DNA from 4 places in the Methylobacterium sp. WL64 genome. Region 2 is predicted to be linked to each of the others. Evidence: predicted binding sites of a transcription regulator. Region 2 holds the regulator's gene; each other region holds the start of a gene.

What was found. Region 2 encodes PhoB, which activates phosphate uptake and scavenging genes when phosphate is short. Its sites were predicted from a motif close to TGTCATNNANCTGTCAT; they were not measured.
Region 1: a site for PhoB is predicted at 3,547-3,563, ahead of FV242_RS14425 (YdcH family protein). Genes of this name have one in related genera too.
Region 3: a site for PhoB is predicted at 2,291-2,307, ahead of FV242_RS25195 (inorganic phosphate transporter). Genes of this name have one in related genera too.
Region 4: a site for PhoB is predicted at 3,925-3,941, ahead of FV242_RS03420 (calcineurin-like phosphoesterase family protein). Genes of this name have one in related genera too.

Annotation. Positions count from the first base shown of each region.
Region 1 is NZ_VRVA01000028.1:1,346-9,156, forward strand. It holds gene FV242_RS14405 (tetratricopeptide repeat protein) at 258-1,130, opposite strand; gene FV242_RS14410 (5-(carboxyamino)imidazole ribonucleotide synthase) at 1,411-2,520, opposite strand; gene purE (5-(carboxyamino)imidazole ribonucleotide mutase) at 2,517-3,014, opposite strand; gene FV242_RS14420 (YdcH family protein) at 3,185-3,445, opposite strand; gene FV242_RS14425 (YdcH family protein) at 3,577-3,759, shown strand; gene FV242_RS14430 (propionyl-CoA synthetase) at 4,141-6,066, shown strand; gene FV242_RS14435 (CopG family transcriptional regulator) at 6,302-6,721, shown strand; gene FV242_RS14440 (PHB depolymerase family esterase) at 6,793-7,811, shown strand, end outside.
Region 2 is NZ_VRVA01000006.1:34,735-42,545, forward strand. It holds gene pstC (phosphate ABC transporter permease subunit PstC) at 1-425, shown strand, start outside; gene pstA (phosphate ABC transporter permease PstA) at 438-1,334, shown strand; gene pstB (phosphate ABC transporter ATP-binding protein PstB) at 1,357-2,172, shown strand; gene phoU (phosphate signaling complex protein PhoU) at 2,488-3,210, shown strand; gene phoB (phosphate regulon transcriptional regulator PhoB) at 3,385-4,080, shown strand; gene FV242_RS05035 (protein-disulfide reductase DsbD) at 4,126-6,279, opposite strand; gene FV242_RS34325 (hypothetical protein) at 6,540-6,686, opposite strand; gene FV242_RS05040 (aminopeptidase P family protein) at 6,712-7,811, opposite strand, start outside.
Region 3 is NZ_VRVA01000089.1:2,104-9,914, forward strand. It holds gene FV242_RS25185 (MucR family transcriptional regulator) at 1-246, shown strand, start outside; gene FV242_RS25190 (hypothetical protein) at 262-489, shown strand; gene FV242_RS25195 (inorganic phosphate transporter) at 610-2,238, opposite strand; gene FV242_RS25200 (autotransporter domain-containing protein) at 2,729-5,923, shown strand; gene FV242_RS25205 (ceramide glucosyltransferase) at 6,056-7,204, shown strand; gene FV242_RS25210 (DUF1045 domain-containing protein) at 7,230-7,811, shown strand, end outside.
Region 4 is NZ_VRVA01000004.1:44,710-52,520, reverse strand. It holds gene FV242_RS03430 (PAS domain S-box protein) at 1-833, shown strand, start outside; gene FV242_RS03425 (heparan-alpha-glucosaminide N-acetyltransferase domain-containing protein) at 1,196-2,221, shown strand; gene FV242_RS03420 (calcineurin-like phosphoesterase family protein) at 2,226-3,884, opposite strand; gene FV242_RS03415 (murein L,D-transpeptidase) at 4,026-5,324, opposite strand; partial or broken gene FV242_RS03410 (copper chaperone PCu(A)C) at 5,692-6,105, shown strand; gene FV242_RS03405 (DUF1465 family protein) at 6,566-7,096, shown strand; gene FV242_RS03400 (MetQ/NlpA family ABC transporter substrate-binding protein) at 7,143-7,811, opposite strand, start outside.

The DNA.
Region 1 (7,811 bases), on a different contig from region 2:
GTCATTCCGGGGCGCCGCAGGGGAGCCTGGACCCGAAGGGGCCGCCCGCGGCGGCAATCGAGAGCCGCCGACAGTGCCGGGTCCTGCTCGAGTCGAGTTTCCGGGTTCCGGGTTCCGCTTCGCGGCCCCGGAATGACCGTGGAGCCAGAGAGGCTCATGCGCTCGAACGTTCCGGCGCGCGCCACGCCATACACGAACGCCCTCCGCTCATGCCGAGGGGAGGGCGCCGGCCTGGACCGTCTCGGTCGTCTGCGAGATCAGTTGAACAGCGAGCCCACGCCGCCCTGCACGCGGCCGAGGCCGGCGCGGGCGACGGCGTTGTTGGGTTCGATCACGGCGGCGCGCTGGTAATTCTCGAGCGCCTCCTTGCGCTGGCCCGACTTCTCGTAGGCGAGGCCGCGATAGGCCCAGGAGGTGGCGTCCTTGTTGTTGACGTTGAGCGCCGCGTTGTAGTCCTCGATCGCCTTCGGGTACTGGTTGGTGGCGATCAGGCTCTGGCCGCGGGCCGCGTACGGCGCGGACACGAACGGGTTGCGGTCGATCGCGGCGTCGAAGTCGGCGATCGCCTGGGTGTCCTGTCCCTGCTTCTGCCGGACCAGGCCGCGGGCATGGTAGGCCTCGGCCGATTCGGGCATCAGCCGGATCGCGACGTTGAGGTCGGACAGGGCCTGGTCGACGTTGCCCTGGGCGCGCTCGACGTTGGCGCGGCCGATATAGGCCGGCCCGTAATTCGGGTCGATGCTGATCGCCTTGCTGAAATCCTGCAGCGCGGCGGCGTCGCGGCCGACCTGACGCTCGGCCAGCGCGCGGTTGTTGTAGGCCGAACCCGAATTCGGGTCGATCTGGATCGCCTTTGTGAAGTCGGCGATGGCGTCGTTGAACTGGCCGGCCCGGGCATAGGCGGCGCCGCGGGTGTTGTAGGCGGCAGCGTCGTTCGGGTTGCGCTGGATCACCTCGGTCAGCGACGCGATGTTGACGTTGGTGGCGCCGGTGGTGTCGGTCTCCACCACCGCGTATTGCCGCGGGCCGGCGGCGCTGCCGACGGTTTCACAGCCCGCAAGGGCCGCGGCCGAGAGCGTGGCCGCGCCGATCAGCGCGATCTTGTGTGCCAGCCCGTTGCGTACGATCATCGCCCCACTCTCCCCGGGGCGCGGCCCGCCTTCGCGCGCGCACCCCGCCCCCGATTGTCCCGTCGCCCGGCCCGCGCCGCGCCCCTCGTCTCCGAGGCACCGTCGCGCATCGCGGTGAATGCCGGCTTAAAGGCGCGCGGTTCCGTGACCGCCCACGATGTGGTGGAAGCGGCGGGATGTGGCGAAGGTATGGCTCGACGGCGCGCAGGCGTCCGGGGGCGGCCTCCGGCACGCGTGCGGCCGGTCCGGTGTGTTCCCGAAGCCGCAGAACCGGGCTCGATCAGGGGATCGGAACGGATCCCAGCCGGGTGACGTGGCCCATCTTGCGGCCGGGCCGGGCCTCGCCCTTGCCGTAGAGGTGCAGGTGGGCGCCGGGCTCGGCCAGCAGGCCCGACCAATCGTCGGCCTGGGCGCCGATCAGGTTGCGCATCTCCACCGGCAACCCGCCGATCCGGGCCGAGTCGCCGAGCGGCCAGCCGCACACCGCGCGGACATGCTGGGCGAATTGCGAGGTCGTCGCCCCCTCGATGGTCCAGTGCCCGGAATTGTGGACCCGCGGCGCGATCTCGTTGACCACCAGCCGCTCGGCTCCGTCCTGGCGCACCAGGAACATCTCGACGGCGAGCACGCCGACATAGTCCAGCGCATCGGCGATCCGCTTGGCGATGTCGAGGGCGGCGCGGGCGGTCTCGGGCGTCAGGCCGGGGGCCGGCACCCGGGTCAGCGCCAGGATGTGGTCGCGGTGCTCGTTCTCGCACAGGTCGAAGGCCGCGAAGCCGCCGTCACGGCCGCGGGCGGCGACCACCGAGACCTCGCGCTCGAACGGCACGAAGCCCTCCAGGATCAGCGGCGCGCCGCCGAACTCGGCGAACAGCGCGTTGCGGTCGCCCTCGGCGCGCTCGCGCAGGATGCGCTGACCCTTGCCGTCGTAGCCGAACCGGCGGGTCTTGAGCACCGCCGGAAGGCCGAGCGCCGCGATCGCCCGGTCGAGGTCATCGGGCGTGTCGACCGCCTGGAACGGGGCGGTCGGAATTCCGAGCCGGTTGATGAATTCCTTTTCGCTGAGGCGATCCTGGGTTGTAGCCAAAGCTTCGGCGTTCGGGTGCAGGGGTGCGTGCCGAGCCAGGATGTCGGCGGTGGCGCGCGGGATGTTCTCGAACTCGTAGGTCACCGCGTCGACGCTGCGCGCGAAGGCGGCGAGCGCTTGCGGGTCGTCGTAGGCCGCGCAGGTCGTCCGGGCGCAGACGTCGAAGGCGGGGCTGTCCTGATCGGGCGCGTAGACGTGCACCTTCAGGCCGTAAGCGGCCGCCGCGAGCGCGATCATGCGCCCGAGCTGTCCGCCGCCGACGATGCCGAGGGTGGAGCCGGGCTTCAGGGGTGTGTCCGTCACGAATGCGTTTCCGTCACCGGCCGCTCGGCCACCGACGCGGTCTGGGCCGCGCGCCACGCCTCGAGCCGCTCCGCCAGGCCCGGATCGCCGAGCGCCAGCACCGCGGCCGCCAGCAGCGCCGCGTTGACCGCGCCCGCCCGGCCGATCGCCAGCGTCCCGACGGGAATGCCGGCCGGCATCTGGACGATCGACAGCAGGCTGTCCTGGCCGGACAGGGCCTTCGATTCCACAGGAACGCCGAAGACCGGCAGGCGGGTCATCGCGGCCGCCATGCCGGGCAGGTGCGCGGCCCCGCCGGCACCGGCGATCACGACCTTGAACCCGTCCGCCACCGCGCCCTTGGCGAAGGCCACGAGCCGGTCCGGGGTGCGGTGGGCCGACACGATCCGGGCGTCGTACGGCACCGCGAGCGCATCGAGCGTCTCGGCGGCGTGCCGCATGGTCGCCCAGTCGGACTGACTGCCCATGATGATCGCGACGGGAGGCGACGCCATCGTATGTCCCGGCAAAAGAGGCCGCTTACAGGCGAGGCGGCCCGGCGGCAAGGCGGCGGGCCAGTGCGTCCACCGGCATCGGTGGACCGTCCCGAAAGATGGTTTCCGGCTTCCGGGGCGACGCGCTGCGCTCGCTCACCCCGAACCGGCATCCACTTCGGCGGCGCGCTCTAAGCGATGATATCGGGGGTGAGGGCATCCTCGATATGGTAGATCCGGTCGCGCAGGGTCAGCTTGCGCTTCTTCAAGCGCTGGATCTGAAGCTGATCCCCGGCGACGCTGCGCTCCAGCGCCTCGATGGCGCCGTCGAGGCCCCGGTGCTCCTCGCGCAGCCGACTCAGCTCGGCCTCGAGGTCCGACTGCGCGCTCTCACCCGACTCGTCCGCCATCATCACCCGCGGGATCGAAGACCGTTCCAGATCGAAGAGCATGCGTTACGCCCCGCCGCGGGACAAGCCGGCCGTGCAAGCATTCGTGAGGCTTGGCCGGAGAAAAGGCTTCGACAGGTGCGGCATCCTGTGCCAGTCTCCATGTGTCGGAACAATGACAGGAGATTCGACTCATGTCGCTGCAGACGCATTTGAGCCAACTCGCCCGGAAGCACGAAGCCCTCGAGCGCGAGATTCACGAGGCGATCCACAGGCCTTCTGCGAACGACCTCCACATTGCCGAACTGAAGCGACGGAAACTTCTTCTCAAAGACGAGATCAAAAGGCTGCAAGCCGGCAACGATACGTTGCACTGAGCGACGCCTGACTGTCCCACGAACATACTTTCAAGATGAGAACCGCCGTATCGGTCCGCCCGGTGCGGCGGTTCTCTGCACGCGTGTTTTACGCTCTTCCGACCGAGACCCCGTCGCGAGGCGCCCGCGCCACTGAGCCTCGAAGGCGCCCTCCAGATGCAGCCGCGATCCCTGGAACCCTCCTTCGAGGCCTCCGCTTCGCTCCGGAACATCAGGATCAGGGGCCTGGGTGTAAGGAACCGGCTCTTCGGCGGAGCCCGGTAGCGATCCATAAGCGCGTTATCATCCACTTGGACGACCGCTCGCGCGCGCAAAAAAATCAGAATCGGCTAATCTCCCCGGGATGCCGCCGGAGAGCGGCTCCGAGGACACGCCGCGCCCATGACCACCGCCAGCCTGCCGGGCCGCTATCCCGAGATCTATGACGCGGCGCGCCGCGACCCGGAGGCGTTCTGGCGCGAGGCGGCCCGGGCGCTCGACTGGTCGCGCGCGCCCGAGCAGATCTTCGCGCCGGACGCCGGGCCCTACGGCCGCTGGTTCCCGGACGGGACGCTCAACGCCTGCCACAACGCGGTGGACCGCCACGCCGACGGGGCGCGGGCCGAGCAGGCGGCGATCCTGTACGATTCCCCCGTCACCGGCACGAAGCGCAGCATCAGCTACCGGGAGTTGCGCGATGCGGTGGCGACGCTCGCGGCCGTCCTGGCCGATCTCGGCGTCGGCAAGGGCGACCGGGTGATCCTGTACATGCCGATGGTGCCCGAGGCCCTGTTCGGCATGCTGGCCTGTGCCCGGCTGGGCGCCGTGCACTCGGTGGTGTTCGGCGGCTTCGCGGCCAACGAGCTGGCGGTGCGGATCGAGGATGCGGCCCCCAAGGTGGTGCTGGCAGCCTCCTGCGGCCTGGAGCCGAACCGGGTGGTCGCCTACAAGCCGCTGCTGGACCTCGCGATCGCCACCTCCCGGCACAAGCCCGAGGCCTGCCTGATCCTGCAGCGTCCTCAATGCGCCGCGACGCTCGTCGCGGGCCGCGACCACGATTGGGCCGAGGCCGTCGCGGCCGCCGAGGCGGCGGGCAAGCGCGCCGCCTGCGTGCCGGTGGCCGCCACCGACCCGCTCTACGTCCTCTACACCTCCGGGACGACCGGCAAGCCGAAGGGCGTGGTTCGGGATACCGGCGGCTACCTCGTGGCGCTCGCCTGGTCGATGCCGAACCTCTACGGCGTCCGGCCCGGCGAGACCTATTTCTGCGCCTCGGACATCGGCTGGGTGGTCGGCCATTCCTACATCGTCTACGCGCCGCTGCTGCACGGCTGCACCACGGTCCTGTACGAGGGCAAGCCGGTGGGCACGCCCGATGCCGGGGCGTTCTGGCGGGTGGTCGCCGAGCACGGCGTAGTCTGTCTGTTCACGGCGCCGACGGCCCTGCGCGCGATCAAGAAGGAGGATCCGGCCGGGGCGCTGGTGGGCGACTACGACCTGTCCGCCTTCCGCAGCCTGTTCCTGGCCGGGGAGCGGGCCGACCCGGATTCGGTCGCCTGGGCCGAGCGGGCGCTGGATCGCCCGGTCATCGACCATTGGTGGCAGACCGAGACCGGCTGGCCGATCGCCGGCAATCCGCTGGGCCTCGGCCTCCTGCCGGTGAAGCACGGCAGCACCTGCGTGCCGATGCCGGGCTACGCGGTCGCGGTCCTGGACGAGGGCGGCAAGCCGGTCCCGCCCGGCACGATGGGCACCATCGCGATCCGGCTGCCCCTGCCGCCCGGCTGCCTGCCGACCCTGTGGGGCTCGGACGCGCGGATGCGGTCGAGCTACCTCGCCACCTTCCCGGGCTACTACGACACCTCGGATGCCGGGGTGATCGACGCCGACGGCTACATCACCGTGCTCGGGCGGACCGACGACATCATCAACGTCGCGGGCCATCGCCTGTCCACCGGCGGCATGGAGGCGGTGCTGGCCGGCCACCCCGATGTCGCCGAATGCGCGGTGATCGGCATCCGCGACGCGCTGAAGGGCGAGGTGCCCTGCGGCTTCGTGGTGCTCAAGGCCCGGGTCGACCGCGCGCCCGAGGACATCGAGCGCGAGTTGGTCGCCAAGGTGCGCGACGAGATCGGGCCCGTGGCTGCGTTCAAGCTGGCGCTCACCGTGCCGCGCCTGCCGAAAACCCGGTCCGGCAAGATCCTGCGCGCCACCATGAAGCGCATCGCCGACCACGAGCCCTGGACGATGCCGGCGACCATCGACGACGCCTCCGTCCTCGACGAGATCGGCGCCAGCCTGAAGGGACGGGGGATCGGCGCGGACTGATGATGCGTCGCGATACGGGCTCCCGAAGGGCCCGAGGCCCTTCGGCGGGGTTCGGGGGGCGCAGCCCCGAACTCGGGCGAAGCCGGACACCAGGGCTCCGCCCCGGACACGCAACGGGCCGCCGACCCTTTGAAACCGCGACCGTTTCGAGACGCGTCGCGACCGTATCTTGCGCTGCGGCATCCGCTCACCATCTCTAGACCATCCAACCGGATGGGCTGGAGAGGGCGAAGCGATGGCAGACACCGTACCGGAACTCCGGCCCAAGGTGCCGGATAGCGAGAAGATCACGATCAACCTGGGCTTCGTCGATCTCGGCCGGGTCGACCTGATGGTCCGCGATGGGTTCTACGCCAACCGCGCCGACTTCATCCGCACCGCGGTGCGCAACCAGCTGGACCGGCAGGAGGAGGCGGTGCGCCAATCCGTGGCCCGCCGCCAGCTGCGCCTGGGCGTCTCACACTATTCCCGCGCCGCCCTGGAGGCCGCCCGGGATGCCGGCGTGCCCCTGCACATCCAGGTCCTCGGCCTCGCCACGGTGGCGACGGACGTCACACCCGAATTGGCGCGCGCCGCCATCGCCTCCGTGGAGGTGCTGGGGGCGTTCCAGGCCAGCCCCGCGGTCAAGGCCGCCCTGGCCGACCGGATCGCCTGAAGAATTTCCCGACCGCACAGCCGGGCGCAGCCGCCGGCCGTGTCCGAACCCCGCCCGCAAGGAACGGCCCGATGAAGCACTTCCCCAAGCTGGACTTTTTGAACTTCGACCTGTCCAAGATGAAGCTCGGCGGGTTCGGAGCCCCCGGCTCGGCCGAGGCCGAGGGCAAGCGCGCGGCCCGAGCCGCCCGGATGACGGCCGCCATGGGCCGGTTCCAGAGCCAGCAGGCCGACGCCTTCGCCCGCTGGGCCGAGGCGCGCGAGCGCCCGGCCGAGACGACCGGGGGCGCCCCGATCATCGACATGGAGGCGCCGCAGGCCCCCGGCGACGCCTGGACGGCCCCCAAGCCGAGTGCCGAGCCGGACCACGCCGCCCCACACGTCCCCCCACACGCCGCCGACATCGCCGCGGCGGTGATGCGGACCGTGCGCGACGGCCTCGCGCGGAGCGGACTCCCCACCGGCGGTTTCGCGGAGGGCTTCGCGGGAGCCCCCGTGCAGCCCGGACGGCCCGCCACCGCGACCGTGCCGGCCGGCGCCCGGTTCGAGGACAGAACCTTCACGGCCGCCGCGGGCAGCCGCCGCTACAAGGTGTTCGTGCCGAGCGGCTACACCGGCCAGGCGCTGCCCGTCCTCCTGATGCTGCACGGCTGCACCCAGAACCCGGACGACTTCGCCGCCGGGACGCGGATGAACCGCCTCGCCGAGGCGCAGACCTTCCTGGTCGCCTATCCGGAGCAACCCCAGTCGGCAAACATGCAGCGCTGCTGGAACTGGTACGCCACCAGCGACCAGACCCGCGACGCCGGAGAGCCGGCCCTGCTCGCCGGCATCGCCCGGGCGGTGGTGGAGGAGTTCTCGGCCGACCCGAACCGGGTCTACGCTGCGGGTCTCTCGGCCGGGGGCGCTACGGCGGCGATCCTGGCGGCGACCTATCCGGACCTGTTCGCGGCGGTGGGCGTCCATTCGGGCCTGGCCTGCGGCGCGGCCCGGGACGTTCCCTCGGCCTTCGCCGCCATGAAGGGGCAGGGCAGCGCCCCGGGCCGCAACCGGCAGGCGGTCCCGACCATCGTGTTCCACGGCGACATCGA
Region 2 (7,811 bases):
CCGGCATCATCCTGGCGATCATGATCGTGCCGTTCATCGCCTCGATCGCCCGCGACATGCTCGACCAGATCCCGACCGTTCTGCGCGAGAGCGCCTACGGCATCGGCTGCACGACCTGGGAAGTGGTCCGCCACGTGCTGGTGCCGCAGGCTTCCGTCTCGATCATCGGCGCGATCATGCTCGGCCTCGGCCGCGCCCTCGGCGAGACGATGGCGGTGACTTTCGTGATCGGCAACGCCAACCGCCTCTCGGCCTCGATCTTCGACCCGAGCTCGACCATCGCATCGCGCATCGCCAACGAGTTCAACGAGGCCGACGGTCTCCAGCTCAACGCCCTGATGGCCCTGGGCTGCATCCTCTTCATCATCACCTTCGTGGTGCTCATCATCGCCCGGCTGCTGACGCGCCGCGTCAAAGCTGCCTGAGGAGGGCTCTCGATGGACGCGTCCAACCCCATGGCCTTCAACACCGCCGCGCCGCGCCGCTCCGGACGGGTCCGCCCCAGCCGGCGGATCGCCGACCGCGTGCTGCGCACCGCCTGCCTGGTCGCCACGATCGTGGGCGCCGTGGTGCTCGGCTCGATCCTGCTGATGCTGATCATCCAGGGCGTGCAGGGCTTCACGCCCGCCATGTTCATGCACCCGACCCCGGGCCCCGGCTCCGAGGGCGGCGGCATCGCCAACGCGATCCTGGGTAGCCTGGTGCTCACCGGGATCGGGATCACGATCGCGACGCCAGTCGGCGTCATGGCCGGGACCTACCTGGCCGAGTACGGCCGGTTCTCGAAGATCGCCGGGCTGATCCGCTTCCTCAACGACATCCTGCTCTCGGCGCCGTCGATCCTGATCGGCCTGTTCGTCTACACCCTGATGGTGCGGCCGATGGGGACCTATTCGGGCTGGGCCGGCGGCGTGGCGCTCGCCATCATCGCCGTGCCGGTGATCGTACGCACCACCGAGGACATGATGCGCCTGGTGCCCGGCACCCTGCGCGAGGCCGGGGCCGCTCTCGGGGCCCCGCCCTCGACGGTGATCATCAGCGTCACCTGGCGGGCGGCCTCGGCCGGCATCGTCACGGGGATCATCCTGGCGCTGGCCCGCATCGCCGGCGAGACCGCGCCGCTCCTGTTCACCGCGCTCAACAACAATTCGTGGTTCTCGCCCGACCTCATGGGCGGCGTCGCGAACCTTCCGGTCATGATCTACCAGTTCGCCCTCTCACCCTATCCGAACTGGCAGAGCCTCGCCTGGGCCGGGGCGCTCCTCATCACCGCGACGATCCTGGTGCTGTCGATCATCGCCCGTCTCGTCATCAAGCCGCAGATGTCGCGCTAAGACCCTTCTCGAGGACACGACGATGAACGCCGCTTCCGCGATCCCCACGGTCGATCTCACCCGCAACCACGCCAACGAGGGCGGTGCGGTCCGGATCGCCGTGAAGGGTCTGAACTTCTACTACGGCAGCTTCCACGGGCTGAAGAACGTCGACATCAACTTCCACGACCGCCAGGTCACGGCCCTGATCGGGCCGTCCGGCTGCGGCAAGTCCACGCTGCTGCGCTGCTTCAACCGGATCTACAGCCTCTACCCGGAGCAGCGGGCCGAAGGTCAGATCATGCTCGACGGCGAGAACATCCTCGACCCGTCCGTCGACCTGAACGACCTGCGCTCGCGGATCGGCATGGTCTTCCAGAAGCCCACGCCGTTCCCGATGTCGATCTACGACAACGTGGCCTTCGGGCTGCGCCTCTACGAGAAGCTGCCGAAATCCGAACTCGACGGACGGGTGGAGCAGTCCCTGCGCAAGGCCGCCCTCTGGGACGAGGTGAAGGACAAGCTGCGCCAGGCGGGCACCGGGCTCTCCGGCGGCCAGCAGCAGCGCCTGTGCATCGCCCGCACCGTGGCCCAGAGCCCGGAGGTGATCCTGTTCGACGAGCCGACCTCGGCGCTCGACCCGATCTCCACGGGCCGCATCGAGGAATTGATCGAGCAGCTGCGCGATGAGTTCACCATCGTGATCGTCACGCACAACATGCAGCAGGCTGCCCGCATCTCGCAGTTCACCGCCTTCATGTACCTGGGTGAATTGATCGAGTTCGGCCCCACCAACCGCATGTTCATGAACCCTGTGGAGCAGCGGACCCAGGATTACATCACCGGGCGGTTCGGTTAAGCCAATCGCGGAAGTTTCGCGGAAGAGTTGATGACCGAATCGGCACATGTTTGCGCGTCGATCTCAAGACGCGGAGCCGCGCCCGACCGGAATTCGACCGGGCGCTACTCCGAGGCATGTTGCGTTGATCTGGGAACATCGGCCTATTCCGGTTGTTTTTGTCGCGTACCGAAAGCCGCTCCGCTTCGCATCATGACGTGAACTATCCAAGGGACTGGGTACCGGGAAACGTACAACGGTATCCGTGATCGCAGCGGCGGGTTTCCGCCAGACCTCGCGGATCAAGGTTTGCGGGACGCCATCGAAGGATCCACCATGCCCGGCCATATCGTCAGTTCCTACGACACCGACCTGGATGACCTGCGTCGCTCGATTTCCGAGATGGGCGGCGTCGCCGAGAAGATGGCCGCCGAGGCGACCGATGCCCTCGTCCGCCGGGACGATACGCTCGCCCAGGCGGTGATCCTCGCCGACAAGCGCCTCGATGCGCTCCAGCGTGACATCGAAGAGCGGGCAGTGCTGCTCATCGCCCGGCGTCAGCCGCTGGCGATCGACCTGCGCGAGACCATCTCGGCAATCCGCGTGTCCGGCGATCTGGAGCGGATCGGCGACCTCGCCAAGAACGTCGCCAAGCGGGTCGTCGCGATCTCCGATCAGGCGCCTGCGCAGAAGATCGTGCTCGGCGTGCGTCACATGAGCGACCTCGCGGAAGCTCAGCTCAAGGATATCCTCGACGCCTATGCCAGCCGCGACATCAAGGCGGCCTACGATGTCTGGGAGCGGGATGGCGAGATCGATGCCCTGTACAATTCGCTGTTCCGCGAGCTCCTCACCTACATGATGGAGGATCCGCGCAACATCTCGTTCTGCACGCATCTGCTCTTCTGCGCGAAGAACGTCGAACGCATCGGCGACCACACCACCAATATCGCCGAGACGATCCATTACCTCGCCACCGGTGAGACGCTGGCGGGCGAGCGGCCGAAGAACGACGCGTCGAACTACGCGACGGTCGGGCCTGCCGCCACGGCCCCGTGACATGCGGTTCGCGGTTCCTCCGCAGCGCGCACTCCCACCTGCGGGACAAAGCCCCGGTGGGAGTGCGCGTGGGTTGAGGAATCGCGGCCCCTGCCGCACCATCGGCGCGTCCGGGCCCTCCGGCGCGGTTGATTCGATGCGTGCCGAATTCGGAACAGGTTATCGAACGTGAGCATGCAAGTCCTGATCGTTGAGGACGAGGAGGCGCTGACTACCCTGCTGCGCTACAACCTGGAGGCCGAAGGATTCCTGGTGGATTCGGCCAGTCGCGGTGACGACGCCGAACTGCTCCTGGCCGAGCGCACGCCCGATCTGGTCCTGCTCGACTGGATGCTGCCCGGCCTCTCGGGCATCGAGTTGTGCCGCCGCATCCGGGCCCGGCGCGAGACCGAGCGTCTGCCGGTGATCATGCTCACCGCGCGCGGCGAGGAAGGCGACCGGGTCCGCGGGCTCGGAACCGGCGCCGACGACTACATCGTCAAGCCGTTTTCGGTGCCGGAACTGCTGGCTCGCGTTCGGGCGCTGCTGCGCCGGGCCAAGCCGGCCCACGTCGCCGACCGTCTGGCGGCAGGCGACATCGAGCTCGACCGCTCCGGCCACCGGGTCCGGCGCGCCGGCGAGGAACTCCATCTCGGACCAACCGAATTCAGGCTGCTCGAATTCCTGATGCTGGCGCCAGGCCGGGTTTTTTCCCGTGAACAGCTCCTCGACGGGGTCTGGGGCCACGACGTCTACATCGACGAGCGCACCGTGGACGTGCATGTCGGGCGGCTGCGTAAGGCGCTCAACGCCCCCCGGCAGGCCGACCCGATCCGCACCGTGCGGGGCTCGGGATACGCCTTCGACGAGACGTTTTCCCTCGAAGCCTGAAGACCTCCAGCCCGTCGGGGCGGAACGGCGCGCCTGCCTCCTCGGTCAGCGTGCCAGCGCTGCGCTCTTACCGGGGGCGGCCGGTACCGCCTTCAAGGCCGCCAGCACCGTTCCCTCGGTGAGGATCTGCGGCAGCACCTGTGCCTCCCCAGTGCCCGTGTAGAGCAGGTACAGCGGGACGCCGCTGCGCCCATGCGCCTCCAGCAGGCGGGTGATCTCGGGGTTCTGGTTGGTCCAGTCGCCCTTCAGGTAGGTCACACCCCGATCCTTCATGGCGGCCCGCACGACCTTCGTGGACAGCGAGGTCGTCTCGTTGACCGCGCATGTGATGCACCAAGCGGCGGTCATGTTCACGAAGACCGGCCGCCGCGCGTTCACCAAGGCGTCGAGACGCGCCTGCGTGAAGGGCTCGACGCCCTCTGCGGCGGCCTGGGCGACGGGCACGGCCCGGTCGCGATCGAGGGTCAGGGTCAGTGCCCCGACGGCGACGACCGTCAGCAGCGCGACGCCCTGGACGACGGGTCCGACCCGCGAAGCGGCGACGCGCCCGTGCTCCCAGGCCCAGGCCGCGAAGCCCACCAGCACGAGGCCGATCAGCCCCACCAGAAGCCCCTGCGGGCCGACCTGCTGGGCCAGGACCCAGATCAACCACGCCACCGTTGCGTAGACCGGGAAAGCCAGAACCTGCTTCAGGGTTTCCATCCAGGCGCCCGGCCGCGGCAGCGCCCGCAGCGCCGGCGGCCACAGGGTCAGCGCCAGGAAGGGCAGGGCGAGGCCCAAGCCCAGGCTGGCGAACACCGCGAGCGCGACTCCGGCGCTCTGGGTCAGCGCGAAGCCCACGGCCGAGCCCATGAACGGTGCCGTGCAGGGGGTTGCCACCAGGGTCGCGAGAACGCCCGTAAAGAATGAGCCGCTGAGACCCGAGCGCCGGGCGAGCCCGTCGCCGATGGCGGTGAGCCGACCGCCGACATGGACAACCCCCGACAGGCTCAGGCCCATGGCGAGCAGCAGATAGGCGAGCCCGGCCACCACGGCCGGCGATTGCAGCTGGAAGCCCCAGCCGATCGCGGCCCCGCCGCCCTTGAGGGCGAGCAGCAAGCCTGCAAGGCCTAGGAAGCTTGCCATCACCCCAGCCGTGTAGGCGAGGCCGTGCAGGCGCACGCGCGCCGCGCTCTCGCCGGCATGCCGGACGAGGCCGAGCACCTTAATCGACAGGACGGGAAAAACGCAGGGCATCAGGTTGAGGATCAGCCCGCCCAGAAAGGCCAGGCCCGCCGCGGTCGCCAGGGTCAGCGCGTCGAAGGCCGGGGCGACCGGTTGGGCTGCGGCGGAAGCCTCGGGTGCAGCCACTGGGACCGGTGCAACCGGCTCGTCCCCGTACGCGAAGGCCAGGCGATGCGTTTCGGCGCCGGTCGTCTCCTCCACGGTGAGCACGCCCGGCAGGGCGGCCGGTGCCGGGTCCGTCGGGGTGCTCCGCGCGAGGGTGAGGTGCAGGCCGGATGCATCGACGCGCATCACCTGGACGGCGGCGTTGTCGATGGCGGTCTCGGAATAGGGGAAGAACGATGCGGCCTTGATAGACTCGGGCTTTAGGCCGGCCGCGGCGAAGTCGAGTTGCAGCGTGTCGCCCTGACTCGAGAGTTGCAGCGGCCAGAGCGCAGGGGCGGGCAATGCGGTGCGAGCCCGCTCGAACAGGGCAGCCTGCCCGGCATCTGGCCGGGGCTCGCCCACCGGCAGGGTCAAGGCGAGGTCGGCGGAGCCCGGGACGCATTCGGTCTCGCAGACCAGGTAGGTCAGCTTGGCCTGGATCCGCACCGGATCGGCCGGGTCGAGGCTCGGCGGCGGCGTGACCGGCACGAGCAGGGTGACCTCGCCCTCGTAGCCGTAGTTCATCAGCGTCGCGATCGCGATGCGCTCGGGGGCGGGCCACCGGATCGCGCCGGCGTTGAAGCCCGCCGGCAAGGTCCAAGTCACTTCGGGGGGCAGACCGGAATCGCCCGGGTTGCGCCAGTAGACGTGCCAGCCCGGCTTCACCTGCATCCGCACCGCCAGGGTGAACGGCTGCGCCCCGGCCACCGCGATCGGCTCGGCCACGAGGCTCGACCGCACCAAGTCGGCTGGCGTGCGGAAGCCTTGCGCCGACGCGGCCGACAGGCTTGCGGTAAGGGCCAGGACCAGGAATGCGAGGCGGCGGATCATGCTGTCCCTTCGCGCGCGGGTCGGCCGCGGTTTCACCCGCGTCATCTCCGAGACGCAGGCGGGTCGTCTCGTGACGGGCCTTATAGCGCGCCGGTTCGGGCCCTGTCCTGCGCTCCAGCCCATGAGCCATCGGCCACGACGCCGCTGAGGCGCTCAGCGGGGCTCGAACAGCATGAGGGAGAGGACGACCCTTCACTGAGTTCGTGGAGCTCGCGCTGTTCGGCGTGCTCGGCGATGACGCGCAGCGTTTCGCCGGCCGTCTAAAGAGCTTTGCGTATCGCCAAGCCGACGTCGCACAGCTTGTCACCGTCGAGCGGGCCGGTGGCGTCGTCGGAGACGATCAGCTGGACCCGCCGGACATCGTCACCATCCGATCCTTGCGTGTGGCCGAGGCGCACGTTCTGCACCGGGGCGCACTCGAAGGCGCCCGGATCAGAGCGCCAGAGGCGCAGTGGCGCGGTCCAACCAGCCGCGGGTTCCGGCATCGACGAGCGGCGCCAGTGTGTCGCGCACCCGGGTGTGGTAGGCGTCGATCCAGGCCCGCTCTTCCGGCTCGAGCAGGTCCGGGCGGATCAGCCGCCGATCGTAGGGTGCGAGCGTCAGGGTCTCGAAGCCGAGCATCGGGCGTTCGCCTTCAGGGATCTCACGGGGCTCGACGAGGACGAGGTTTTCGATCCGGATGCCGTAGGCGCCCGGGGCGTAGTAGCCCGGCTCGTTCGACAGGATCATGCCGGGCTCCAGCGCCACGGTCCCGGTCTTAGCGATGCGCTGCGGACCCTCATGCACCGACAGGAAGGCGCCGACGCCATGACCGGTGCCGTGGTCGAAATCGAGCCCGGCCTGCCACAGCGGAGCGCGGGCGAACGCGTCGATCTGGGCGCCGGTCGTGCCCTTTGGGAACACCGCCCGGGCGATGGCGATATGTCCCTTCAGCACCCGGGTGAAGCGGTCGCGCATCGCATCCGTCGGCGCGCCGACCGCAACCGTCCGGGTGATGTCGGTGGTGCCGTCCGGATATTGAGCCCCGGAATCGATCAGGAACAGCTCGCCGGCCCGCACGGTCCGGTCGCTGGTGCGCGTAACCCGGTAATGCACGATCGCCCCGTTCGGGCCGGAGCCCGAGATTGTCGGGAACGACACGTCGCGCAGGTCGCCGCCGGCTGCGCGGAAATCCTCCAGGGCCTCCACGGCGGCAATCTCGCTCAAGCCCCCCGTGGCGGCGGCGCCGTCGAGCCAAGCCAGGAAGCGCACGACGCTGGCGCCGTCGCGGGTGTGAGCGGCGCGCGCGCCAGCGATCTCGGCGGTGTTCTTGACCGCCTTCATGCCGGTGATCGGGTCCTTGCCGATATCGGCGGTCCCGCCCGCGGCCTCGATCTTCTCCTTCAGGGCCACGGCGCCCGTCTCGGCATCGACCCGCACGCGCACACCGCTGAGCGAGCCGAGCCCGTCATCGAGGTCGGCTCGCGACAGGATCTCGGCGACCGGCGCCAGCGCCGTGCGCAGGGCCGGATCGACCTTGGGCGAGACCAGGA
Region 3 (7,811 bases), on a different contig from region 2:
CGGTCCTGGACCGGCCCGGCCGCCGCGGAGGTCGAGGCCTCGATCGGCGAGAACGGCCTGATCAGCTTCATCGACGGCCGGTCGTACAAGACGCTGAAGCGCCACCTCACCGCCAACGGTCTCACCCCGGAGCGCTACCGCGCCAAGTTCGGCCTGCCGGCCAACTACCCGATGGTGGCTCCCGGCTACGCCAAGCGGCGTTCGGAGATCGCCCGGGCGATCCAGCTCGGTAACCAGGCGGCCTGAACGATGGCCTGCGCCATGACCCATCCGGTTCACGGGCTGCCCGAGGCGGATCGCTCCGTGGAGATCCTCGAGCGGATCGCCGGAACGCTCCGCATGCCGGTCGCCGCCTTCCTGCCGGACGAGCCCGAGCCGCGCGAGGCCGTGGCTCAGGCGGCGGATCTCGTGACGGCCTTCATGGCGATCGAGACCGTCGCCGCGCGCCGCACCTGCCTCGCCTTCGTGCGTGCCATGGCGCGCCCTTGAGGCCTCGGGAAACCGGGGCCGGAACGAACAGGGCCGTTTCCGCGGGGTGCGGAAACGGCCCTGTCCGTCGTCATGCTTGTCCGTGGATTGCGGGGCTCGGCCCCGCCGATACCCGCGGCGTCAGAACACGTGGCGCAGCAGGAAGAACAAGGTCGCGGCCAGCGTGATGGCGGCCGGCAGGGTCAGGATCCAGGCGAGGGCCATGTTGCGCACCGTGGCCATCTGCAGGCCCGAGCCGTTGGCCGCCATCGTCCCGGCGACGCCCGAGGACAGGATGTGCGTGGTCGAGACCGGAAGGCCGTAGAGTTCGGCAAGCCCGATCGTCCCCGCGGCGACCATCTCGGCCGAGGCGCCCTGGGCGTAGGTGAGGTGGGTCTTGCCGATCTTCTCGCCCACCGTGACGACGATGCGCTTCCAGCCGACCATGGTGCCGAGGCCGAGCGCCAGGGCGACGCAGACCTTCACCCAGCCCGGGATGTAGCGGGTGCCGTTGTTGAGCAGCCCGGTGTAGCTCTTCAGGGTCGACTTCTCGGCCTCGGACAGATCAGCCCCGGCGTTGGGCAGCAGCCGCACCGCGTCGGCGGTGAGGTACATGGCGTTGCGCAGGTTCTCGGTCTGGGCGGCCGGGACGGTGCGGATCGCGCCGTAATTCTTCACGCTGGCGGCGATGTCGGTCGCGAGCGCGGAGAGCGCGGCGTAGACCGGCGGCCGGTTCAGGTCCTTGGACTTGAGGGCGTCCGTCACCGTCCGGCGCGCCTGCGCCGTCTCCGGCTGGGGAGCGCCGGGGGCCCGGGCGGAGAACACTTGGCTCGCCGCCGCCGAGGTCTGGATGAAGGCCGGGGTCGTGTCGTCCGACATGGTGCGGTTCAGCGCGTAGGCGGTGGGCGCCGCGCCGATCAGGATCAGCATGATCAGGCCCATGCCCTTCTGGCCGTCGTTGCCGCCGTGGAAGAACGACACCAGCGTGCAGGTCAGGATCAGGAGGCTGCGGATCCACAGCGGCGGCGGCGCCTCGCCCTTGGGGGCCTCGTAGAGGTCCTTGCGGCGCACCGCGAATTTCAGGGCCAGCAGCAGCAGCGCCGCGAGGGCGAAGCCGCACAGGGGCGAGAACAGCAGCGCCTTGAACACATTGAACGCCTGGTTCCAGTCGACGCCGGCGGTGCCGTCGCCGCCGCCCATCAGCTGGTTGGCGAGGCCGACGCCCAGCACCGAGCCGATCAGCGCATGCGACGAGGAGTTCGGCAGGCCGAAGGCCCAGGTCCCGAGGTTCCAGATGATGGCGGCGAGCAGCAGCGCGAAGATCATCGCGTAGCCGGCTCCCGAGCCGACATGCAGGATCAGCTCTACCGGCAGCAGGGTGACGATGGCGTAGGCCACCGCGCCCGAGGACAGCATCACCCCCAGGAAGTTGAAGAAGCCCGACCAGACCACCGCCACCAGCGGCGGCATCGAGTGGGTGTAGATGACGGTGGCCACCGCGTTGGCGGTGTCGTGGAACCCGTTCACGAATTCGAAGGCGAGGGCGATCAGCAGCGCGAGCCCGAGCAGCGCGAAGGCCCCGTAGGCCAGCGGCGCCTCGCCAACGGCGTTCATGTCGGCGATGAGGCTCACCACCGCGTAGCCGAGCCCGGCCACCAGAACCGCCAGGAAGGCGACGACGCCCCCCAGATGGATCCCGTGCTCGAGGCGCGGACCGCCCGCGGGCCTGTTCCCCACCCCGTGTTGCGGAATGACGGCGGAATCGGACATGGGCCCTCGCGTTGAATCGTCTTCGGAAGCGAAGCGGGATTAAGATTGTGGGATGACGTTTCAGTGACGTTTTACCGAAGGTATTCAGCGAAGCATTATATTCGTGCGCCTACCGCCGACGATCCGAAAATATCAATCTGCACGAAGTCTATTCCGCCCACTTCGAGGTCTGGGCCGGGGTGTTTACTGATACGACCGCGCCCGGTTCCGGTACCGGACATCCGTCCGGCGATGGCCCGCACCGATCGACGGGGAGGCGTCCGGCCTGGAGTGCAGCGTGACGCGTTTGCGGAGCCGCGGCCGCGGCGCTGGAAGCAAAGCGCAAGATGAACATGGCCCTGGATTTGCGCCGGCTAAGATGTCTGGCTGTTGCTGACAGGATACACGCGATGATTCAGGGCTTTGTGAATGGATTATGACGCATTCGCGTTCGCGGAAGTGGCTAAATCTCCCGCCGCAGGCCGAAGGGCCGCAGGCTTGGGGGCCAGGAATGAGCGTTCGCTATGGGGTCTCGATCGCGGCCTTGATGGTCGCCGCGTGCGGGTCGGGGGTGCAGGCGCAGACCGTCAACACCACGGCCTCCGACGTCAACGTGCTCAACCTGCTGGCGCCGTACCTGGCGCTCAACGCAACGGCGGCCGGGCAGGCGACGCTGAGCCTGAACCTTGCGCAGACGATCGCCCTCAACACCGGCGCGGACCTCGCCCGGCAGCAGGTGGCGATCAGCGACAAGAACCTGCTCAGCGCGGCGAGCAACGCCCTGTCGTCCTCGGGGCTCGGCAGCTACGGCGTCGCGGCCAACATCGCCGGCGGCCTGCCCGGACAGACGCCGATCAACGGCATCGTCCCGCAGCAACGGGTCGGCGGCCTCGGTGCGCAGCTCGGCCCGATCTACCAGCGCGGGACCGCCCAGGGCGTGAACGGCGCCCTCGGCGGCGTGGTCAACCTGCTGGTCAACGCCAACACGTTCACGGGCAACAACCTCGGCGTCGCGAAGAACTACTTCGCCAACGGCGCGGCCAACAACCCGAGCGTGACACCCGCCAACTACGTGGCGGTGCCGGCCGTGGCGCCCGCGGGCTACGGGCTGCCGACGTATGACGGCCTGCCCAACACCACCAACAGCGTCTACGACCGCGCCTACGGGGTCACCAACACCCAGCCGGGCCAGGACGTCTACGGCTCGTCGCGCCCGGTCCAGGTCGCGCCCGGCCGCATCAACCCGTTCGATCCGACGGCGCTGACCGGCCTCGCGACCAACGCCTCCTTCCCCAGCGGGCACACCACCTACGCGTTCACCAGCGGCTACCTGCTGGCGATGCTGGTGCCGCAGCAATACCAGAACGTGCTGCTGCGGGCCTCCGAGTACGGCGAGAGCCGGATCGTGCTCGGCGTCCACTACCCCCTCGACGTGATCGGCAGCCGGGCGCTGGCGGCCTACGACCTGGCCCAGGCGTTCACGAACCCGGCCTACGTCAACAAAGCCGCGGTGACCGGCGTGGCGATCAACCTGCCGAACCAGTTCGTGCAGGCGCAGGGGCAGCTTCAGGCCTATCTCGCCGCCCAATGCGGCAACACCGTCGCGGCCTGCGCGAGCGGCGCCGCCAACAGCGCCGGAAACCCCTATCTCCCGTCGGCCGCCAACCAGGCCGCCTACCAGCAGCGCCTGACCTACGGCCTGCCGACCCTGACCTTCGCCCAGGCCCCGCGCGAGGCGGCCCCCGCCGGCGGACCCGACGCCGCGATCCTGCTGGCGCCGCTCTACGGCGGATCGACCGCCGCCGCCCGCACGCTCGCCCCGCAGGGCGGCCTCTACGGCCAGCTCTCGACCGCCACGATCAACCAGATCGTCGTCAACACGCAGACCAGCGCGCTCGCGGCCTTCTACGGCAGCCCGCTCAGCTACTGGAGCCGCATCGACCTCTATTCCGCCGCCGGCTATTTCGGAGCCGTCACCGGCACCCTGCGGATGGACACGAGCGACCGCCTCGGCATCGATGTCGGCGTCGGCACCGGCGGCGTGCTCTACGCCAACGGCACCATCGCGGGCACCGTCTCGGTCGGGGCCGGCGGCCTGCTCGGCGGCTCGGGCACACTCGGCGGCCTCAACGCCCTCTCGGGCGGCACCGTGGCGCCGGGGAACTCGATCGGCACCCTCAACGTCGCCGGCGCGGTCGCCTTCGCGCCGGGCTCGGTCTACCGGGTCGAGGCCAAGGCCGCCGGACAAGCCGACAAGATCGCGGCCGGCGGCGCCGTGACGCTCGGCGGCGGCACCGTGCAGGTCGTGGCTGCCTCCGGGGCCTATGGCCCGCGCACAACCTACGCGATCTTGAGCGCGGCCGGCGGCGTCTCGGGACGGTTCGACGGGGTCACGACGAACCTCGCCTTCCTCAGCCCCGGCCTGCGCTACCTGCCCAACGACGTCGCCCTGACGCTGACCCGCAACGACGTCCCGCTGGCCGCCGGCGCCACCGGGCGCAACGGCGTCGCGTCCGCCAACGCGCTCCAGGCGGCCGGGTCCGGCCGGGCCTACGACGCCGCCCTGGCGTTCACCACCGCGGAGGCCGCCGACGGCTTCCGGGCGCTCGCCGGCGACATCCACGCCAGCACGGTGTCGACCGCCTACGAGACGGCGTTCTTCGTGCGCGAGGCGGTGCTCGACCGGCTGCGCTGGGGCGGGTCGGCCCCGAGCCTCGACGACGGCCGCGTGCCGGCGGCCTACAGCGCCGACCTGCCGGGCCGGACGCCCGTGGTGGCGAGCGTGCCGACGCGGGTCCTCGACCCGCGGGTGTTCGGGCTCTGGGGCCAGGGCTTCGGCGCGTTCGGCACGGCCGGCGGGGGCGGCAACGCCTTCGACCTCGACCGGCAGATCGCCGGCTTCGCGCTCGGCGCCGACATCCGGCTGCCGAGCGGGCTCCGGTTCGGCTTGGTCGGCGGCTACACCGAGGCCAACCTCGACAGCGTCGGCCGGCAGGGCGCGGGCGCGCGGCTGGGCGCCGCCAGCCCATCCGAGAGCGCGACGCTCAAGAGCGGCTTCGGCGGCGTCTACGGCGGCACCACGTTCGGCCCGATCGAAGTGCGGCTGGGCGCCCTCTACGCCGACACCGACACCCGCACCCGGCGCAGCGTCCTGTACGGCCTGTCGGACAGCCCGACCGGGCATGGCGGCGGCCACACCGTCCAGGGCTTCGGCGAGATCAGCTACCGGTTCACGCTGAGCGTGCCGTCGGCCCCGGCGTCGCGGGGCGGACCGGCGGCGGCCTCCTACATCGAGCCGTTCGTGGGCGCGGCCTATGTCGGCATCCGGCGCGACGGGTTCGCCGAGACCGGCGGCGCAGCGGCGCTGGTCAGCTACGGGCGCGGCTACGACCTCGGCGCGGCGACCGTCGGCGTGCGGGGGCAGACGGGCTTCGATCTCGGCTTCGGTGTTCCGGTGACGGCGCACGGCCTGCTCGGCTACCGGCGGGCGTTCGGCGACGTCGTGCCGGCGGCCCTGCTGAGCTTCGGCACCGGCCCCGCCTTCCTGAGCGCGGGGGTGCCGATCGACCGGGACGCGCTGGTGGCCGGCGCCGGGCTCGACCTGGCGGTGGCGCCGAACGCGACGCTCGGCGTGGCCTATACCGGCCAAGTCGGCGCCCGGGCCCAGGACCAGGCCGTGAAGGGCAACCTGACCCTTCGGTTCTGAGGGGCCTCTGTCACACGGCTGACGCGGTCCGGCCGTTAGAGCCGCGCCCGACCGGGTGCGGCTCGAAATCCCTGATGCCACGCGCACTCGCCGACGATCCGGGCCGATCACGAGCGTGAACGAGGGATCCGCATGATTGACCCCACGGTGTCGGCCCTGTCCCTCGGTGCGCTGTTGGCCCTGATCCAGATCGCCAGCATCGCGATCGCGGGCCGGCGCATCGGGACGGTCCACGGCGCGTCCACCTTCCCGGCCGGTGCCCCGGTCTCCCTGGTCCGGCCGCTCCACGGGGTCGAGGCGTTCAGCGACGAGATGCTGGTCCGCAGCTTCCGCCTCGCCTATCCGGCCTACGAGTTGATCTTCTGCGTGGCCGACCCGGCCGATCCGATCGTCCCGCGGGTGCAGCGCCTGATCGCCGACCACCCGCAGGTGCCGGCCCGGCTGATCCTCGGTGACGAGCGCGTGAGCGACAATCCCAAGCTGAACAATTGCGTCCGCGGCTGGCGCGCCGCCGCGCATGACTGGATCGTGCTCGCCGATTCCAACGTCGCGATGCCGCCGGATTATCTTCAGCGGCTGCAGGCGGCCTGGCGGTCCGACACCGGCCTGGTCTGCTCGACCCCGGCGGGCGCCCGGCCGGGCAGCTTCATGGCCGAGGTGGAATGCGCCTTCCTCAACACCCTGCAGGCCCGCTGGCAATACGCGGCCGAGGCGTTCGGCCTGGGCTTCGCGCAGGGCAAGAGCATGCTCTGGCACAAGCCGTTCCTGGAGGCCCGGGGCGGCCTTCAGGCGCTGGCCTCCGAGATCGCCGAGGATGCAGCCGCCACCAAGCTGGTGCGCGCCGCCGGCAAGCGCGTCCACCTCGTTTCGAGCCCGTTCGAGCAGCCGCTGGGACGGCGCGGCTTCCGCGAGGTCTGGGCGCGGCAGCTGCGCTGGGCGCGCCTGCGCCGGGTGACCTTCGCGCTGTTCTTCATCCCGGAGATCGGCAGCGGGGTCCTGTTGCCGGCGCTGCTGGTGGCGCTCTGGGCCGGCAGCTCGGCCGGCCTCGCGGGCGCTGCCGGCCTCATCGGGCTGTGCTATGGGGCCGAGTACCGGCTCGCGGTCCGCGCGGGCTGGCAACGCGGGCCGCGCATGCTGGCGGCGTTCCTAATGCGCGACGCGCTGATCCCGGCCCTGTGGCTCGCCGCCTGGGTGCAGAGCGCCATCGTCTGGCGCGGCAACGCCATGGATGTGCGCCCGCGCCGCGCCAGCGTCGACCGCGCCTGCGCGCCGACGGCGTGACCGCGCGGAGGCCGGAGGTCATCACATGACGCGCCGCTACGCTCTCTATTGGCTCCCCCCGCCCGGCTCGGGCCTGGCCGCCTTCGGCAACGCCGTGCTCGGCTACGACAACGCCGCCGGCGCGCCGGTGCCGCATCCGCAGGCCCTCGGCGACCTCGCCGCCGTCACGGTGGGCGCCCGGGTCTACGGGTTCCATGCGACCCTGAAGGCGCCGATGCGCCTCGCCCCGGGCACCGAGGAGGCGGACCTCGTCGCGGCGGTGCGGGACCTCGCAATCGGGCACCCGCCGGTGGCGCTCGGGCCGCTGGCCGTCGCGGCGCTCGGGCCGTTCCTGGCGCTGGTCCCCGCGGCTCCGCCGCCGGAGCTCGGGTTGCTCGCCGCCGAATGCGTCGCCGTCCTGGACCCGTGGCGGGCGCCGCTGTCGGAGAGCGAGCGCGCCAAGCGCCGCCCGGAGCGCCTCGATCCGCGCGGCCGCACCCTGCTCGCCCGCTGGGGCTATCCGTATGTCTTCGAGGCTTTCCGGTTCCACATGACGCTGACCGACGCGCTGCCGGATCCCGACCGCGCCGCCTGGCTGCGCCGCCTGTCCGACGCCTACGCGGCCACG
Region 4 (7,811 bases), on a different contig from region 2:
ACGTCGTAGGAGCTCCGGCGCTGTGGCCGGCGCTGATCGATCCGGGCCAGCTCGAGAACGCGCTCCTGAACTTGTGCATCAACGCCCGCGACGCCATGCCGGCGGGCGGGCGCATCACCATCGAGACCGCCAACACCCACCTGGATCGGGCCGCGGCCCTCCGGCACGACCTCCCCGAAGGCCCGTATCTCGTGCTGAGCGTGACCGACACCGGCACCGGCATGCCCCCGGAGGTGATCGCCCGGGTGTTCGAGCCGTTCTTCACCACGAAGCCGATCGGCCAGGGCACCGGCCTCGGGCTCTCGATGATTCACGGCTTCGCGCAGCAATCGGGAGGCCAGGTGCGGATCGAATCGGAGGTCGGCCGGGGCACGACCGTGTGCCTGTACATGCCGCGTCATTGCGGTGAGGCCGAAGGCGGCGATGTCGCCCTGCAGCTCTCCAGCGTGGCGCGGGCCGGCCAGGACGAGACCGTGCTGATCGTGGACGACGAGCCGTCCGTGCGGATGCTGGTCACCGAGGTGCTGGAGGATCTCGGCTATACCGCGATCGAGGCGGCCGACAGCACCGCGGGGCTCAAGGTCCTGCAGTCGGACGTGCATATCGACCTGCTCGTCACCGATGTCGGCCTGCCCGGGGGGATGAACGGCCGGCAGATGGCGGATGCCGGCCGCGAGCGGCGCCCCGACCTCAAGGTTCTGTTCATCACCGGCTACGCCGAGAACGCGGTGCTGGGGCACGGCCACCTGGAGCCCGGCATGCAGGTGCTGACCAAGCCCTTCCCGATGGAGGCGCTCGCCGCGCGGATCAAGGATCTGATCGTCGCCCGCTGATGGCCGTTGCGGGCGTGATCGCCGGGTTGCGTCGGCTGCCGTCCCAGGTATGCGGCGTCGCGGAACGCCATCGCGTCCGCGGTGTCGGATCCCCGGCGTCGCGGCGTTCCCGACCGCAACGCCACGGTCGCCATCAACGCGACTTCGACGGGTTCCGGTCCAATCGGCCGGGCCGGCTGAGGCCGGTCATGGCGGATATCCGACCGCATCTTTCGGCCGTGTGCTGCGCAGCAGCCTCGACGGAGCTGCCCAGGGATCGCGCGGCAGGCCCACAGCATGCGATCTTTACCCTTCCCGACGACCATGGGGACTGCACAGCGTGGCCTCGCCGCCGCTTCGATGTCGCAGTCCGAGGCCACGTCTTGTCCATCCGGAATGTCCGCACGGAACGGTGCGTCGAACTCGATGTCTTCAAGACGTTCCTCGTACTGGGCATGGTGTTCGCCCACGTCGTCCAGATCGTCCAGGCCCCGATCGACGGGTTCACGGCGGGCCTGTCCAACGTCATCAACCTCGTGAGCTTCTCGGGATTTCTGTTCGCATTCGGCTGGGGGACGGCCCTGTCCGCCCGGTCCGGCCGGGTTAGGCCGGTGTGGGAGCGGCTGCAGGGGCCGGCCAAGATCCTGCTGGCCTTCTACCTGTCCGGGATCGGAGCCGTAATCCTGACCGACGGCAACGGGTGGTCGGCGGCGCGGATCCTCGGCGTGGTGACGCTGATGGACCTGCCGGGCCACAGCGAATTCCTCGCCTCGTTCTTCGTCCTGAGCCTCGCGATGGTTTGGCTCGGCAGAGGGCTCGGGCACGTCGTCCGCAGGCCGGCCTGTCTGATGGCGTGCGTTGCAGCCTCGGCCGCGTTCGGATGTCTCCCGTTCGACGGTCCCGATCTGCCCTGGCTGACGATCTTCGTCCCCGCGCCGGACAACACGTATTTCCCCCTCGCCCCGCACGCGATGTGGCTGTTCCTGGGGGCCTTTTACGCCGACAGGACGGAGCCTTTCGGCGGCATCGATCTCTGCCTCGCCGCGTCGGCGACCTACGCCCTCCTGACCGTCGCGTCGATCACCGGGAGCCTGCCTTCGCGGTTCCCACCATCGACCGTGTGGGTGATCGGGCCTGCGCTGTTCCTGCTGCTCTACCGGGCGGCCAGCATGGCGATCGTGCGGCGCATCGCGGTCCCGCGCCTCTGGACCAGCCCCGGTCGGCACGTCCTGATCTATCTGGTCGCGTCGAACTTGAGCCTGTTCGCCGTCCAAAACGTCTGGGGTCCGATCGCTCGAAGCCCGTGGGAGGCCGCGGCGCTCACCATCGTCCTGATGGCCGCGATCACGGTCCTCCGCGCGGCGTTGACGCGTGCGACGCAGGCCGCGTTCATGCTCGCACCGACGTGACCTCCTAACCGCGCGCGCCGTCGCCCGTGACTTCGAGCACGACGCAGGCGCGGATCGGCCGGCCGTACTCGTCGGTGCCCGCGACCGTGACCCGGTGGGCGCCCGGCGCGAGGTCGTCGGGCAGGCCCGCGGTCCAGATGTGGGTCGAGGGCGTCGCCTGCACCCAGCTCTTCCTGGTCTCGGGATAGCGGGCGTAGAGTTCGGTCACGAACGGATCGAGCCGGCGCGTCCGCGCCATCGGCGCCGGCGCGCGGTCGCCGATCCGAATCGCGAGGTTCGTGCGCGGGCCGCCGTCGAACACGTTGACCACGAGATTGGTCGCCGTCAGCGCGTCCTGCGGGACCGGCGGGCGCAGCCCCTGCATCGGGTGGCTCGCCCGGACGATCTCGGGGGCGGCCGGGCGCAATTCGCTCTCGAAGGCGATCCGCATCGCCGCGTCCGGCTCGCCCTGGGCGGGGACGAAGCGAGTGGTGTAGTCGGTGCCGCGGATCGAGAGCACGTGGAAGCCGTTCGGCGTGCCGTCGCGGCTGTCGGCGGACGGGATGCCGGTGCGGGTATCCGGCCCGCTCCACCACGAGCCGGACACGGCGGTCATCACGTGGTGGTGGTGCCGCTCCGAAAGGTAATGGTGCTCGGTGGTGTGGGTGTGGCCGGCGAGGCTCAGCACCGTCCGGCCGGCCAACAGGTCGAGGAGCGCGGCCCGGTCGATCGTCGCGCTGCGCGGGTCGTCGCCGGTATCGGTCACCAGCGGGATATGGGTCGCCAGCACGATCAAATCGTCCGGCGGGATCTCGGCCAGAAGGTTCTTCAGGAAGGTGAGCGTGCGCTCACCGACATGGCCCCGGTAGGTGTTGGCTCCCACGGGCACCGGCGGCCCCATCCACTCGACGTTGTCGATCATCACGAACAGCGCGCGCCCGTGGCGGAACGCGTAGGTCGGCGACCCGAACACGCGCTTCCAGGTCTCGCGGCTGTGGCGGGCGTCCGGTGCCTGCATGTTGAGGTCGTGGTTGCCGGGCAGGCTGTACCACGGCAGGCCGATCCGCCCGACGATGCGGTTGGAGCGGCCGTAGAGCGAGAGGTCGTCGAACAGCACGTCGCCGGTGGTGAGGCCGAAAGCCGCCGGGATCGCCATCGCCCGGGCGACTGCGGTGTCGCGCACGTGGTCGAGCTCGAACCGGCTCTCGGGCTGCGGATCGGTGAACAGGATCACGTCGAAATCCGCCGGCTCGTCGGCCTTCGTCAGGGTGAAGTCGATCGAGGCCGGGAGCGGACCGGTAGGCGCGATGCCCCTGTAGCGCAGGCCGAGGCCCGCGGGCGTCCCGCCGGGCTGGTGGATGTAGGAGTGGCGGGGCACGTTGTCGGCGTCCCGCGGCAGGGCATAGCGCGGCGGCTTGATCACGAACACCACCCCGTCTCCCGGCATCGGCAGGCGGTAGCGGCCGTCTCCGTCCGTCCGCACCACCTCCCGGCCGTTGGAGACCAGCACGCCCGGCAGCGGCGCGCGCGTGGAACCGGCCGCCCCGACGGCATAGACGATGCCCGTGGCCTCAGCGGATCCCTGCGCGCCGGCACGGCCGGCCAGGAGCGAGAGGGCGGCGGCGCCGGCGACGGTCTCCCGGCGGGTCAGACGTCCGGACGCTGGGATCGAATCGCGTGGCATCGGGGGCTCCTGCTCGGCGGCAAAGGCCAAGCAGAGGCATTTGACTGCCGGATGACAGAGCGGCCCCAAACGCGCGAGGCCCGCACCCCGGGTAGGGGTGCGGGCCTCGGCTGAACCCGATAAGCGCGGCGCGCGGCGAACTTACTCTTCGTCGCCGGGCTCGAAGGTCTGCGGCAGCGGCTCGGCGCTGGCGACCGGGGTCGGCGCCCCGATGGTCGAGGGCACGTTCACGCCGTCGCGCTTGTAGATGTCGTCACGGAACTGCACGAGCCCGTCCGGGGTCGCCCAGGCGGTGATGTAGGTCCAGTAGACCGGCACCGGCTGGGCGATGTTGGCGTCGACGCGCTTGCCGCTCTCGATCGCCTGCTCGACCTGCTCGCGGCCCCAGCCGGGCGTGTCCTTCAGGAGCCACGTGATGTACTCGCGCACGTTCTGCACGCGCACGCAGCCCGACGAGATGAAGCGGAAATCGTCGCCGAACACGCCCTTGGTGTTCGTGTCGTGCATGAACACGCCGTAGGGGTTCGGGATGTTGATGCGCACGATGCCCATCGAGTTGAAATCGGCGCCCGATTCCTGCCGGTAGGTGAAGCGCGTGCCCTCGTCCGAGTTCCAGTTGATCGAGCGCGGCGAGACCTCACCGTTGCCCGACAGGATGTGGATCTTGTTGTCGGTGAGGTAGTTCGGATCCTTCTGCATCTTCGGGATCAGGTCCTTCTTCACGATGGAAGCCGGGACCGTCCAGGTCGGGTTGAAGTTGATCTGGGTCGCCTTGGTGTTCATGATCGGCGACTGGCGGTCGATCTTGCCGACGCCGGCGGCGTGCAGCGTGACGACCTGGCCGTTCTCCACGGTCTCCACCAGGGCGGCCGGGATGTTCATGATCACGAAGCGCCGGCCGAGATCGCCCGAATAGGAGCGCAGGCGGACGACGTTGGTCTCGAGCTGATGCAGCCGCACGTCGGCGGGCACGTTCATCGCCTGCTGGGTGGCGAGGCTCATGGCGCCGGTCTGGCTGAGGCCGTGGCGGGCCTGGAACCGCTTCACGCCGGCCGAGACGTAGGAATCGTACACGCCGGAGCCGCCGGCGGCCGGATCGAGGTCGCCGGTGACGATCAGGCGCTGGCGCACCGCGGCCACGGCCGGGCCCTTGGCGCCGACGCGCAGGCGGTCGGCGCCGGAGACCGGGCGCCAGCCGCCGCGGTTGACGATGTCCCGGTAGCGCTCGACCATCTGCTCGGTGGCCGACACGGTCTGGGGCGACAGGATCGGCACGGTCTCGCGCTGCACCTGCATGGCGGCGGGCGAAGCGTAGTCCTGCGCCCATTCGGCCTGGGCGTAGTTGCCCTGGTCGCGGGCCTCGGCGGCACCGAGGCCGAGCGTGCCGAGCGCGGCGACGCCCAGCATGGCGGTGAACCGGTTTGTTGCCTTGATGCGCATCAGTCGCTGGCTCTTGTCCGGAGTTCGTCAGTTCATGGCGAGAGCGGGTGTACTCGGTCGCCACGGTGTCGGGATGGCCTTAAGACTCCCTATCGAAGGGGCCGGATTGTGGCGTCGGCGTGCGCCAGCGCACGTGGCGACTGGATGCGGCACGGCGACAACAGTCCTGGGTGGACCAGTGTGGCAGAGATGTCACCGCAACGCGGGCCGGCGCAGGATTCCGCCTACCTCATAAGGACCGGCCGCGCGGGCCTGACGTGTCGTCTCGGTCGATCATCATCCTCAGGACGGAAGCATGCCGATGAAGATCTTTTGCGCGGCCCTCCTCGGCCTCAGCGTGTTCACGGGGGCGGCCCAGGCCGACCCGATCAAGGCCGGCGACCTCACGATCGACACGCCCTGGCTGCGCGCCACGCCGAACGGCGCCAAGGTCGCTGGCGGCTACGTGACGATCCGCAACTCCGGCACCGCCCCGGACACGCTGACGGGCGCCGCGGTGCCGTTCGCGCGCTCGGGCGAGATCCACTCCATGTCGATGGAGGGCGGCGTGATGAAGATGGCCCCGGTCTCCGGAGGCCTGACGGTCAAGCCAGGCGGGACCGTGGAGCTGAAGCCCGGCGGCTATCACCTGATGTTCGAGGGCCTTTCGGGCGCCCCGAAGGCCGGCGACAGCGTGTCCGGGACGCTCACGTTCCAGCGTGCCGGCACCGTGCCGGTCACCTTCTCGGTCGCACCGATCGGGGCGAGCGCGCCCGGTGGCGGTCACCAGCATCAGCATTAAAACGGCCACCGCCGGGGTGACTACCGGCTCGGCATGAGCCGACTTGCTGAACCAAGCCCTTGGACCCGTTCACGATTGCGCGGCTGTCGCGAGCGGCTCGGGCCTCCGGCTCTGCCGAGCCCGGACGGCGATACACCTTCCGGGTGTCTCGAAATGGGTCATGCAACTGATCCTGGCGTCGCCGACGCGCCCCTGTTCAAGGCCTGCGCGCCCGAGGGAAGCCCGATTCCAAGACCGGTCCAAGGCACCGTGTATTCGGTGGTGTCCAGGTCACCTTTTGAATGCTTGCAGCTGGCCGTGTACGCCATATCTTAACCATCGGCCGGCTCATTAAGGTTAAGGAAGATCTAACCCTGATGCCGCCGCGGTTCGGCGCTAGGATTGCGGCGTCGCCCGAGAGCCATGGCCGGAATGTCCCGGTCCGGGACGGCTTGGCCCGTCGGCGGCACAGGAGAGGCACATGAACGGCTTCGATGTCACGTTCCGGGACGATCGGGACTGGGTCGATTTCGGCAAGACCTACGTCAATTCCGAGGCGTTCAAGACGCTGTTCCGCGACGGCATGCTGCTCGTGGAAGAGACGGCGGCCTATCTCGACGGCCAGGGCCGGGACGAGTCGCGCCTGGTTTCCCGGGATGCCACGCTCAGCTACGCGGCCGAGAGCATGCGCCTCACGACGCTGCTGATGCAGATCGCGTCGTGGCTGCTCGTGCAGCGCGCGGTGTCGGAGGGCGAGATGACCCCGGCGGAGGCGCTGCAGGAGAAGCATCGGGTCAAGCTCGGCAAGTCCGAGCCGCCGAAGCAGTCGGACTTCTCCCTGCTGCCGATGCGCCTCCAGCAGCTGATCCTGCGGGCGCGCCGGCTGCATGCCCGCATCCTGCACCTGGATTCGCTGATCACCGATGACCGCCCGACGCCGATGCCGGTGGAGAGTCCGGTGGCGGCCCAGCAGGGTCTGCTGCGCATGGCGTTCCGCCTCGGCGAGGGCTGAGGAGGGCGGCGCGGTCGGTCCCGAAGGCTCCGACCGCGCGCAGACCTCAGAAGGCCGGCACTTCCCCCGGCCGCTTGTCCGTGATGTAGGCCCGGATCGTATCGTTCTGATAGGCGTGGACGAGCTTGGGTACCCACGGAGCGTTCTTGTCCGTCTCCCGAACCGCGATGAAGTTGCTGTAGGGATTGTCGACCGACGACTCGATCGCGATCGAGTCCTTGCCCGGCTTCAGGCCTGCCTCGACCGCGTAATTGGTGTTGATCACCGCAGCATCGAGATCGTCGAGGCTGCGCGATAACTGGGCCGCGTCGATCTCACGGAACTGAAGCTTCTTCGGATTGTCGGTCACGTCGAGCACCGTAGGCAGGATGCCGACGCCGTCCTTCAGCTTGATCAGCTTCTGCGCCTGAAGCAGCAGCAGGGCGCGCCCGCCATTCGACGGGTCGTTCGGGATGCCGACCGACGCGCCGTTCCTGAGTTCGCCGACCGCCTTCACGCGCCGGGAATAGAGCCCGATCGGCGAGACGATCGTGGCCCCGACCGGCGCGATCTTGTAACCCTTCGCGGCGATCTGGTTCTCCAGGAAAGGCTTGTGCTGGAAGGCGTTGGCCTGAAGGTCCCCGGCATCCAGGGCGGCGTTCGGCAGGAGGTAGTCCGAGAACACGACGAGATCGAGATCGAGCCCGTCCTTGGCGGCGATCACCTTGACCTTCGC